DNA from 3 places in the Pseudomonas sp. 05N432 genome. Region 2 is predicted to be linked to each of the others. Evidence: predicted binding sites of a transcription regulator. Region 2 holds the regulator's gene; each other region holds the start of a gene.
The links. Region 2 encodes sigma-54, which starts transcription at its own class of promoters, with help from an activator protein. Its sites were predicted from a motif close to ANTGGCATNNANNTTGCTNT; they were not measured.
Positions count from the first base shown of each region.

Region 1: the regulator sigma-54 is predicted to act here: its motif matches at 1,857-1,876, upstream of AC1DHT_RS25030 (CmpA/NrtA family ABC transporter substrate-binding protein).
Region 3: the regulator sigma-54 is predicted to act here: its motif matches at 2,016-2,035, upstream of AC1DHT_RS12165 (flagellar basal body rod protein FlgF).

Region 1 covers NZ_JBFTMM010000022.1:84,029-87,265, forward strand. Annotated here, with positions in the region: gene AC1DHT_RS25025 (ANTAR domain-containing response regulator) at 1-492, opposite strand, end outside; gene AC1DHT_RS25030 (CmpA/NrtA family ABC transporter substrate-binding protein) at 508-1,719, opposite strand; gene AC1DHT_RS25035 (quinone-dependent dihydroorotate dehydrogenase) at 1,969-2,988, shown strand.
Region 2 covers NZ_JBFTMM010000014.1:69,510-72,746, reverse strand. Annotated here, with positions in the region: gene ptsN (PTS IIA-like nitrogen regulatory protein PtsN) at 1-63, opposite strand, end outside; gene hpf (ribosome hibernation-promoting factor, HPF/YfiA family) at 76-384, opposite strand; gene AC1DHT_RS16240 (RNA polymerase factor sigma-54) at 494-1,987, opposite strand; gene lptB (LPS export ABC transporter ATP-binding protein) at 2,169-2,894, opposite strand; gene lptA (lipopolysaccharide transport periplasmic protein LptA) at 2,894-3,237, opposite strand, start outside.
Region 3 covers NZ_JBFTMM010000009.1:184,731-187,967, reverse strand. Annotated here, with positions in the region: gene AC1DHT_RS12170 (sigma-54-dependent transcriptional regulator) at 219-1,778, shown strand; gene AC1DHT_RS12165 (flagellar basal body rod protein FlgF) at 2,090-2,830, shown strand; gene flgG (flagellar basal-body rod protein FlgG) at 2,876-3,237, shown strand, end outside.

The DNA of each region.
Region 1 (3,237 bases), on a different contig from region 2:
CAGGGTGTAGGCCTGTTCTTCATTGCAGTCCTTCATTTTCATCAGCAAGCCCTTGGCCAGTTCGATGCGCTTGCGCTCGGCCAGTTGCTGGTCGCGGGCCTGGAGTTGGGCACGCAAGGCCTGATCGCTTTCAAAGCGTGCCATGGCCACGTCGAGGATCGGTTGCAGGCGCGCGGCATGAATGCCTTCGACGATATAGGCGCTGACGCCGGACTTGATCGCCTGGCGCATCACGTCCGGGTCGTGCTCGTCGGTGAACATCACGATCGGCCGAGGCTGGTCGCGGCTGACCAGCACTACTTGCTCCAGCACATCACGGCTCGGTGACTCGGTATCGATCAGGATCACGTCCGGACGCACCGTTTCGACGCGCGCAGGCAGGTCGATGGTCAGGCCTGATTCATCGATCACCTCAAACCCGGCTTCGGTCAGCGCGGCCTTGAGCCGCCCGACCTTTTTCGCCGTGTCGTTGATCAGCAGGATACGCAACATATTTGCAGCCTCCTGTCAGCGGCGGGCGAGAAGAGCGGGGGTGTCGGCCATGGCGTGCAGCTTGAAGCTGCGGGCATACGCCGCCGGGTCCGAGCCATTCCATATTTTACCGTCGATCAACTGGCTGCTGCGCATTTCCTGATCCCGGACCGCGATCCCCAGCGCGCTGGCGGCATCGCGATAGACGCCAAGTTGCTGGACCTGACGCGCCACCTGCAGATAGTCCGGGTCTTCGCGCAGCAAGCCCCAACGCCGGAATTGAGTCATGAACCACATACCGTCGGAAAGGTACGGCAGGTTGACCTCGCCGCCGCCATGGAAGCGCAGCGCGTGAGGGTCCTGCCAGCGATTGCCCAGACCGTCGGCATAATCGCCCAGCAGGCGCGGTTCGATGCAGTCGAGCGGTGCGTCCAGGTATTCGGTAGCACTCAACAGTTGCGCGGTGCTGCGGCGGTTTTCCGTGCTTTGTTCAATGAAACGACTGGCCTCAAGGATCGCCATGACCAGCGCTCGTGCGGTGTTCGGGTATTGCTCGATGAAGGCGCGGGTGCAGCCAAGAACTTTTTCCGGGTGGTCGGGCCAGATGGTCTGGCTTGTCGCCAGGGTGAAGCCGAGGTTCTGCTTCACCGCACGGGCGCTCCAGGGTTCGCCGACGCAGAAACCGTCGATTCGTCCGGCCTGCAAGTGCGCGACCATTTGTGGCGGTGGCACCACGACGCTGTCGACATCCTGCAACGGATGGATGCCCTGGCTCGCCAGCCAGTAATACAACCACATGGCGTGGGTGCCGGTAGGGAAGGTCTGGGCGAAGGTGAGTTTTGGGCGACTTTGGTGCACGTGACGGTCCAGCGCTTCAGGACCGGTCACGCCTAGCCCTTGCAGGCCATGAGAAAGGTTGATGCTCTGGCCGTTCTGGTTCAGCCCCATCAGCACGGCCATGTCCGTCGCGGCGACGCCGCCGATGCCCAGATGCACCGCATAGATCAAACCATAGAGGCTGTGGGCGGCATCCAGTTCGCCACTGACCAGTTTGTCCCGCAGGTTGGCCCACGACGACTGGCGCTTGAGGTTCAGGGTCAACCCGTAGGGTTGGGCGAAGCCCTGAGTCGCCGCAACCACCACGGATGCGCAGTCGCTCAGGGCCATGAAACCGAGGTTGATCGCGGTCTTTTCCGGGGCATCGCTGCCATTGACCCAGGCCAGCGGTCCTGCTTCAGGTTCAGTCATCACATAAGCACCTTGCATGAAAAAAGCGCCGTACCCAGGCCCCATGTGCAAACCAGGCCAGGTGACGACGCCGTTGTCCTTTTTAATCGTTACCTGGCACGCATCCCGCCATTGGCATGGGTGCCGATGTCAGTACCAGTGCAAGGCATATGCCACTGAGGTCTGATTTCATCGCGCACCTCGCTTGCGACCCCGATGCACGGCTATAATCGCCGCCTTATTTCGCCGCCAACCGAGTCAAGCCCACCCATGTATACCCTGGCCCGCCAACTGCTGTTCAAACTCTCCCCGGAAACCTCCCACGATCTGTCCCTGGACCTGATCGGCGCAGGCGGGCGTTTGGGTCTCAATGGCTTGCTGTGCAAGGCGCCAGCGCAGTTGCCAGTGAATGTCATGGGCCTGGACTTTCCAAACCCGGTGGGGTTGGCGGCTGGTCTGGACAAGAACGGGGCGGCCATCGACGGGTTTGCGCAATTGGGTTTCGGCTTCGTCGAAATCGGCACTGTTACCCCGCGTCCGCAACCGGGCAATCCAAAGCCACGGATTTTCCGCTTGCCGCAAGCCGAGGCGATCATCAACCGCATGGGGTTCAACAACCTCGGCGTCGATCATCTGCTGGCGCGTGTGGCCGCGGCCAAATACAAGGGCGTGCTGGGGATCAACATCGGCAAGAACTTCGACACGCCGGTTGAGCGTGCGGTCGACGACTACCTGATCTGCCTGGACAAGGTCTACGCCCACGCCAGTTACGTGACGGTCAACGTCAGCTCGCCGAACACTCCGGGCCTGCGCAGCCTGCAATTTGGTGATTCGCTCAAGCAACTGCTCGAAGCCTTGCGTCAGCGCCAGGAAGACCTGGCTCAACGCCATGGCAAGCGTGTACCGCTGGCGATCAAGATCGCACCGGACATGACCGACGAAGAAACCGTTCAGGTGGCACAAGCGCTGATCGACACCGGGATGGACGCGGTGATTGCGACCAACACCACCCTGAGCCGCGTAGGCGTCGAAGGCATGGAATACGGTGACGAGGCGGGTGGCTTGTCCGGCGCACCGGTGCGCGACAAGAGTACTCACACGGTCAAGGTCCTGGCGGCCGAGCTGGCCGGGCGTTTGCCGATCATCGCGGTGGGCGGCATTACCGAAGGCAAGCATGCAGCTGAGAAAATCGCTGCGGGCGCCAGTCTGGTGCAGCTCTACTCTGGCTTCATCTATAAGGGCCCGGCGTTGATTCGCGAATCTGTAGACGCGATCGCAGCCCTGCGTTGACCTCGTAGCAGCTGCCGAGCCTGCGAGGCTGCGTTCGGCGGCGAAGCCGTCGTGAAATCAGACACCGTGGTCTTGCAGGTGCGCGGTGCATTCCGGGTTTACGACTGCTTCGCAGCCGAACGCAGCCTCGCAGGCTCGGCAGCTGCTACAGGGATTGTGGAGAAGTTGGCATAAAAAAGGGCTCCTCGAAGGAGCCCTTGGGCCGAAGCCCGCCGTCCGGAGAGGACGTGCGTGGTTAAGTCGTTACCT
Region 2 (3,237 bases):
ACTGCCGCCCGGCACGTTCACCAAGGAACGGCCGGGGGTCAGGATGTTTTCAAGTCGGATCATGGGTTGGGAGTGTTAACGACCGGTCGCGCCCTGGAGGAGGCTCTGGGTCTTTTCCTTATGCTTTTTGAGTTGTTTATCCAGCTTGTCGGTCAGGGCGTCGATCGCGGCATACATGTCGTTATGCTCAGCGTTGGCGACCACTTCTCCACCGGGGATATGCAGCGTGGCTTCGATTTTCTGCAGCAGCTTCTCGACGGTCAACGTGACCTGCACATTGGTGATCTTGTCGAAATGCCTTTCTAATCGGTCGAGCTTTTCGCCGATGTAGATGCGCAGGGGTTCGGTCACTTCCAGTTGGTGTCCACTGATGTTGACTTGCATACAGCTTCTCCTTCGTTGCCAGTGCATAAGGCGGCAGGCTGGCTTGCCTGCCACTAGAGCGTGTCCGAAAAGCTTTCGAACACACCCTGGAACGCTATGGCGTAGCCCGTCACATCAACCGCTTGCGTTCGCTCGAAGGCGCGATCCCCAGGGACTCGCGGTACTTGGCGACGGTGCGGCGGGCCACCTGAATGCCTTGTGCCTCCAGTAAACCAGCGATCTTGCTGTCACTCAACGGCTTTTTCTGATTTTCCGCGGCAACCAGTTTTTTGATGATCGCGCGGATCGCTGTGGACGAGCATTCACCGCCTTCAGAGGTACTGACATGGCTGGAGAAAAAATATTTCAGTTCATAAATACCGCGTGGGGTATGCATGAATTTTTGCGTGGTCACTCGTGAAATCGTCGACTCGTGCATGCCGACCGCTTCCGCGATGTCATGCAGGACCAACGGCTTCATGGCTTCATCGCCGTACTCAAGGAAGCCGCGCTGGTGCTCGACGATCTGGGTGGCGACTTTCATCAGGGTTTCGTTGCGGCTTTGCAGGCTCTTGATGAACCAGCGCGCTTCCTGCAACTGATTGCGCATGAAGGTGTTATCGGCGCTGGTGTCGGCGCGACGGACGAAGCCGGCGTACTGCGGGTTGACGCGCAGGCGCGGAACCGACTCCTGGTTCAGCTCCACCAGCCAGCGCTCGTTGTCTTTGCGCACGATGACGTCGGGAACCACGTACTCGGCTTCGCTGGATTCGATCTGCGAGCCCGGACGCGGGTTGAGGCTCTGCACCAGTTCGATGACCTGGCGCAGCTCATCTTCCTTGAGCTTCATGCGGCGCATCAACTGGCTGTAGTCGCGGCTGCCCAGCAGGTCGATGTAATCGATTACGAGTCGCTTGGCCTCGGCCAGCCAAGGGGTTTTGGCGGGCAATTGACGCAGTTGCAGCGATAGGCATTCGCTGAGATTGCGTGCGCCGATACCGGCCGGCTCGAATTGCTGGATGCGATGCAGGACGGCTTCGATCTCGTCGAGCTCGATGTCCAGTTCTGGATCGAAGGCTTCGAGGATTTCCTCGAGGGTTTCGTCCAGGTAGCCCTGATTGTTGATGCAGTCGATCAATGTCACCGCGATCAGTCGATCGGTGTCGGACATCGGCGCCAGGTTCAATTGCCAGAGCAGATGGCTCTGCAGGCTTTCGCCTGCGGAAGTGCGAGTGGTGAAATCCCATTCGTCGTCATCGTTGCTTGGCAGGCTGCTGGCGCTGGTCTGGTAAACGTCTTCCCAGGCGGTGTCGACCGGCAGTTCGTTAGGAATGCGCTCGTTCCAGTCGCCTTCCTCGAGGTTATCGACCGTAGGCGCGGTTTCCTGGTAGGAGGGTTCCTGGATGTCGGTGTTGGGTTTCTGCTCGATATTGTCCGCCATCGGGTCGGCGTTATCGAAGTCGTCGCCTTCTTCCTGGCGTTCGAGCATTGGATTGGACTCCAGTGCCTCCTGGATTTCCTGTTGCAGGTCCAGGGTCGACAATTGGAGCAGGCGGATGGCCTGTTGCAGCTGCGGTGTCATCGTCAGCTGCTGGCCCATTCTCAAGACTAGCGATGGTTTCATGGCAGGGGCTTAACACCTTATTCGCCGGCGCACATGCGCCATCCACTACAGGGCGCCGGAGCGCCAAACATAAGCAAATTATATGCCTGAAACTGAAGTGTTTGCCTAGAGCGCTGTAACAATAAATACGTATAGTTTTATTGGGGCAAGCGCTCCGGCGACTGACCAGGCACCTCAGTGCTTACAGGCGGAACTCATGGCCCAGATACACTTCCTTGACCAGGTCGTTGGCCAGGATGGTTTCGGCGTCGCCTTCGGCGATCAGTTGGCCGTCGTTGACGATGTAGGCGGTTTCGCAGATGTCCAGGGTTTCACGAACGTTGTGGTCCGTGATCAGCACGCCGATACCCTTGGCCTTGAGGTGATGAATGATCTGCTTGATGTCGCCCACCGAAATCGGGTCCACGCCGGCGAAAGGTTCGTCGAGCAGGATGAATTTCGGCGCCGTGGCCAGGGCGCGAGCGATTTCCACACGGCGACGCTCGCCACCGGAAAGGCTCATGCCGAGGTTGTCGCGGATGTGGTTGATGTGGAATTCCTGCAGCAGGCTTTCCAGCTCTTTGCGACGACCGGCCTTGTCGAGTTCCTTGCGGGTCTCGAGGATGGCCATGATGTTGTCGGCGACCGAAAGTTTGCGGAAGATCGACGCTTCTTGTGGCAGGTAGCCGATACCCGCTCGTGCACGACCGTGCATTGGCTGGTGGCTGACGTCCAGGTCGTCGATCAGTACGCGCCCCTGATCGGCCTGGACCAGGCCCACGATCATGTAGAAGCAGGTTGTCTTGCCGGCACCGTTCGGGCCAAGCAGGCCGACGATCTGGCCGCTGTCGATCGACAGGCTGACGTCACGCACGACCTGGCGGCTCTTGTAGCTCTTGGCCAGATGCTGGGCTTTCAGAGTTGCCATTACTGGGCCTTCTGCTCGTCGGTTTTCTTTTTCGGCTGGATAACCATATCGACTCGTGGGCGCGGTGCGGTCACCGATGAACCGGTAGCGCGGCCTGCGTTAGCAACCTGCTTGACGGTGTCGTAGACGATTTTCTCGCCTTCAGTGGTGTTGCCTTCGTTGATCACCTTGGCGCGGTCGATCAGTACGATGCGGTTTTGCGAAGCATGGTACTGGATAGTCACCCCATAGCCCTGGACGGGTTTCGTGTCGGTAGGCTTTTGCAACTGCTCGAAATACGCCAGGTTGCCCACCGAGGTCACGACATCGATGTCGCCGGCCTTGGTGCGGGTAATGGTCACGG
Region 3 (3,237 bases), on a different contig from region 2:
CGAAATGTGCGACCTTGCAGCAGGGTTTGAACGTTGCGCGTAGGAGAATTCCCTGATTTTCGTAAAGTATTCGTTACGGATGAGTGGCTGTGGCGTAGGTATTGAGATTTTCAGGTTTGAAAAGGCCTTGGGCTGTCACATAATCTTGACGACAAACTTCGCGCCTTGGCAGAAAAATCCTCGCCACGCGCCTCATTTACCATCGTTCAGGCCTTTATATGCGTATCAAAGTCCACTGCCAGAACCGCATCGGTATCCTGCGCGACATTCTCAACCTGTTGGTGGAGTACGGGATCAACGTAGCTCGAGGTGAGGTCGGCGGCGAACATGGCAACGCGATCTACCTGCATTGCCCGAACCTGATCAATCTTCAGTTCCAGGCACTGCGTCCGAAGTTCGAGGCCATCGCCGGTGTGTTCGGCGTCAAACGCGTAGGGCTGATGCCCAGCGAGCGTCGGCATATGGAGCTGAATGCCTTGCTCGGCGCACTGGAGTTTCCGGTGCTGTCGATCGACATGGGCGGCTCGATCGTCGCGGCCAACCGCGCCGCCGCGCAATTGCTCGGGGTGCGGGTGGACGAGGTGCCGGGCATTCCTTTGTCGCGGTATGCCGAGGACTTCGATCTGCCGGAGCTGGTACGCGCCAACAAGTCGCGGATCAATGGTTTGCGCGTCAAGGTCAAGGGCGACGTGTTCCTGGCCGATATCGCGCCGTTGCAATCGGAGCATGACGACAGCGAGGCCATGGCCGGTGCGGTGCTGACGCTGCACCGGGCGGACCGGGTCGGCGAACGCATCTATAACGTGCGCAAGCAGGAGTTGCGCGGTTTCGACAGCATCTTCCAGAGTTCTAAAGTCATGGCCGCGGTGGTGCGTGAAGCGCGGCGCATGGCGCCACTGGATGCGCCGCTGCTGATTGAGGGTGAGACCGGCACCGGTAAAGAACTGTTAGCCCGCGCCTGTCACCTGGCCAGCCCACGCGGGCAGTCGCCATTGATGGCGCTTAATTGCGCCGGGCTGCCGGAGTCGATGGCCGAGACCGAGCTGTTCGGTTATGGCCCGGGGGCGTTCGAAGGGGCGCGGGCCGAAGGCAAGCTCGGGCTGCTGGAGTTGACGGCGGGCGGTACGTTGTTTCTCGATGGTGTGGGGGAAATGAGTCCGCGCTTGCAGGTGAAATTGCTGCGGTTCTTGCAGGACGGTTGCTTCCGTCGGGTCGGCAGTGATGAAGAGGTTTACCTGGATGTGCGGGTGATCTGCGCCACCCAGGTCGATTTGTCTGAACTGTGTGCCCGCGGTGAATTCCGTCAGGATCTTTACCATCGCTTGAATGTGCTTTCACTGCATATTCCGCCGCTGCGTGAATGCCTCGACGGTCTGACGCCGCTGGTCGAGCACTTCCTCGATCAGGCCAGTCGGCAGATTGGTTGTCCACTACCGAAGCTGGCACCGGCGGCGATGGAGCGGCTCAGCCATTACCACTGGCCGGGCAACGTCCGGCAGTTGGAGAACGTGCTGTTTCAGGCGGTTTCGCTGTGTGACGGCGGCACGGTCAAGGCAGAGCATATTCGCCTGCCGGATTACGGCGTGCGCCAGCCTCTGGGGGATTTCTCGCTGGAAGGCGGGCTGGACGAGATTGTCGGGCGTTTCGAAAAGGCGGTGCTGGAGCGGCTGTATGCCGAGTACCCGAGCAGTCGCCTTTTGGGCAAGCGCCTCGGGGTTTCTCATACCACTATCGCCAACAAACTACGTGAGTATGAAGTCGGCAAGACCGAATCATAGCCAAAAACTGTATTGGCTCTGGTGGTCTCTTCGCGAGCAAGCCCGCTCCTACAGGGGAATACATTCCAAATGTGGGAGCGGGCTTGCTCGCGAAGGCGGCAGTGCAGGCAACCTTAGTATCAGCCTTTGCCACCTACCGGCATAACACCGCCGGTTTTTCGACTTCGATACATTTCAAATTTCCCCTCGTTAACCCTCAAGTCCTTTGTTTGCCGGGCCGCAAGCCGCCAGAAAAAAGTTGGTCTGCAAATTGCTTGAGGCTCTGCAGTACAGCGGTGGGCGGCAAACGTCCGACATGCAGAGGAAAGACTGTGGACAAGTACCTTTATGTGGCAATGACCGGCGCCAGCCAGAACGCACTGGCGCAAAAGGCTCATGCCAACAACCTGGCGAACATCTCCACCAACGGTTTTCAGAAAGACCTGGAGCAGGCGCGGTCGATGCCGGTGTTTGGCGACAGCTTTCCGGCGCGAGCGTTTGCCCTGTCCGAACGTCCGGCCACCGACTTCTCGCCTGGCGCGATGATTGAAACCGGTCGCGACCTCGATGTAGCGGTTCAGGGCAGCGGCTGGATTGCCGTACAGAATCCGAACGGTGGTGAAAGCTATGTGCGCACCGGCAGCCTGAATGTCGACGCCCTGGGCGTGTTGCGCGCCGGCAACGGCATGCCAGTCATGGGCAACGGTGGCCCGATTGCCGTGCCGCCCGAGCAGAAAATCGAAGTCGGCCAGGACGGCACCATCAGCATTCGGTCAATGGGTGAAGGTCCGCGCGTCATCGCAGAAATCGACCGCATCAAGCTGGTCAACCCGGACATCAAGAACATGACCAAAGGTCTGGACGGTTCGATCCATACCGCCGACGGCAAGCCGGCGCCGGTCGATGCCAATGTGCAACTGGTGTCGGGCTTCCTTGAATCGAGCAACGTCAACGCCGTTGAAGAGATGACCTCGGTGTTGGCCTTGTCCAAGCAATTCGAGCTGCACATCAAGATGATGAACACCGCCAAAGACGACGACCAGGCCATGGCTCGGGTCTTGCAGATCAGCTAATTATCAGAACGTCGCGCCGTAAAACAGGCGCACGAGGAGAATTGAATGCTTCCGGCTCTATGGGTTGCCAAAACAGGTCTGTCCGCCCAGGACACCAACCTGACGACTATTTCCAACAACCTGGCAAACGTATCGACCACGGGTTTCAAGCGTGACCGTGCCGAGTTCCAGGACTTGTTGTACCAGATCAAGCGTCAGCCAGGCGCCCAGTCGACTCAGGACAGCGCACTGCCGTCGGGTCTGCAATTGGGTACCGGTGTGCGCATTGTCGGCACTCAGAAAAACTTCACCGCCGGTAGCCTGCAAACCACCGACCAGCCGCTGGACATGGCGGTCGACGGTCGCGGTTTCTTCCAGATCCTGCAGCCGGATGGCACGACCGCCTACACCCGTGACGGTACGTTCCA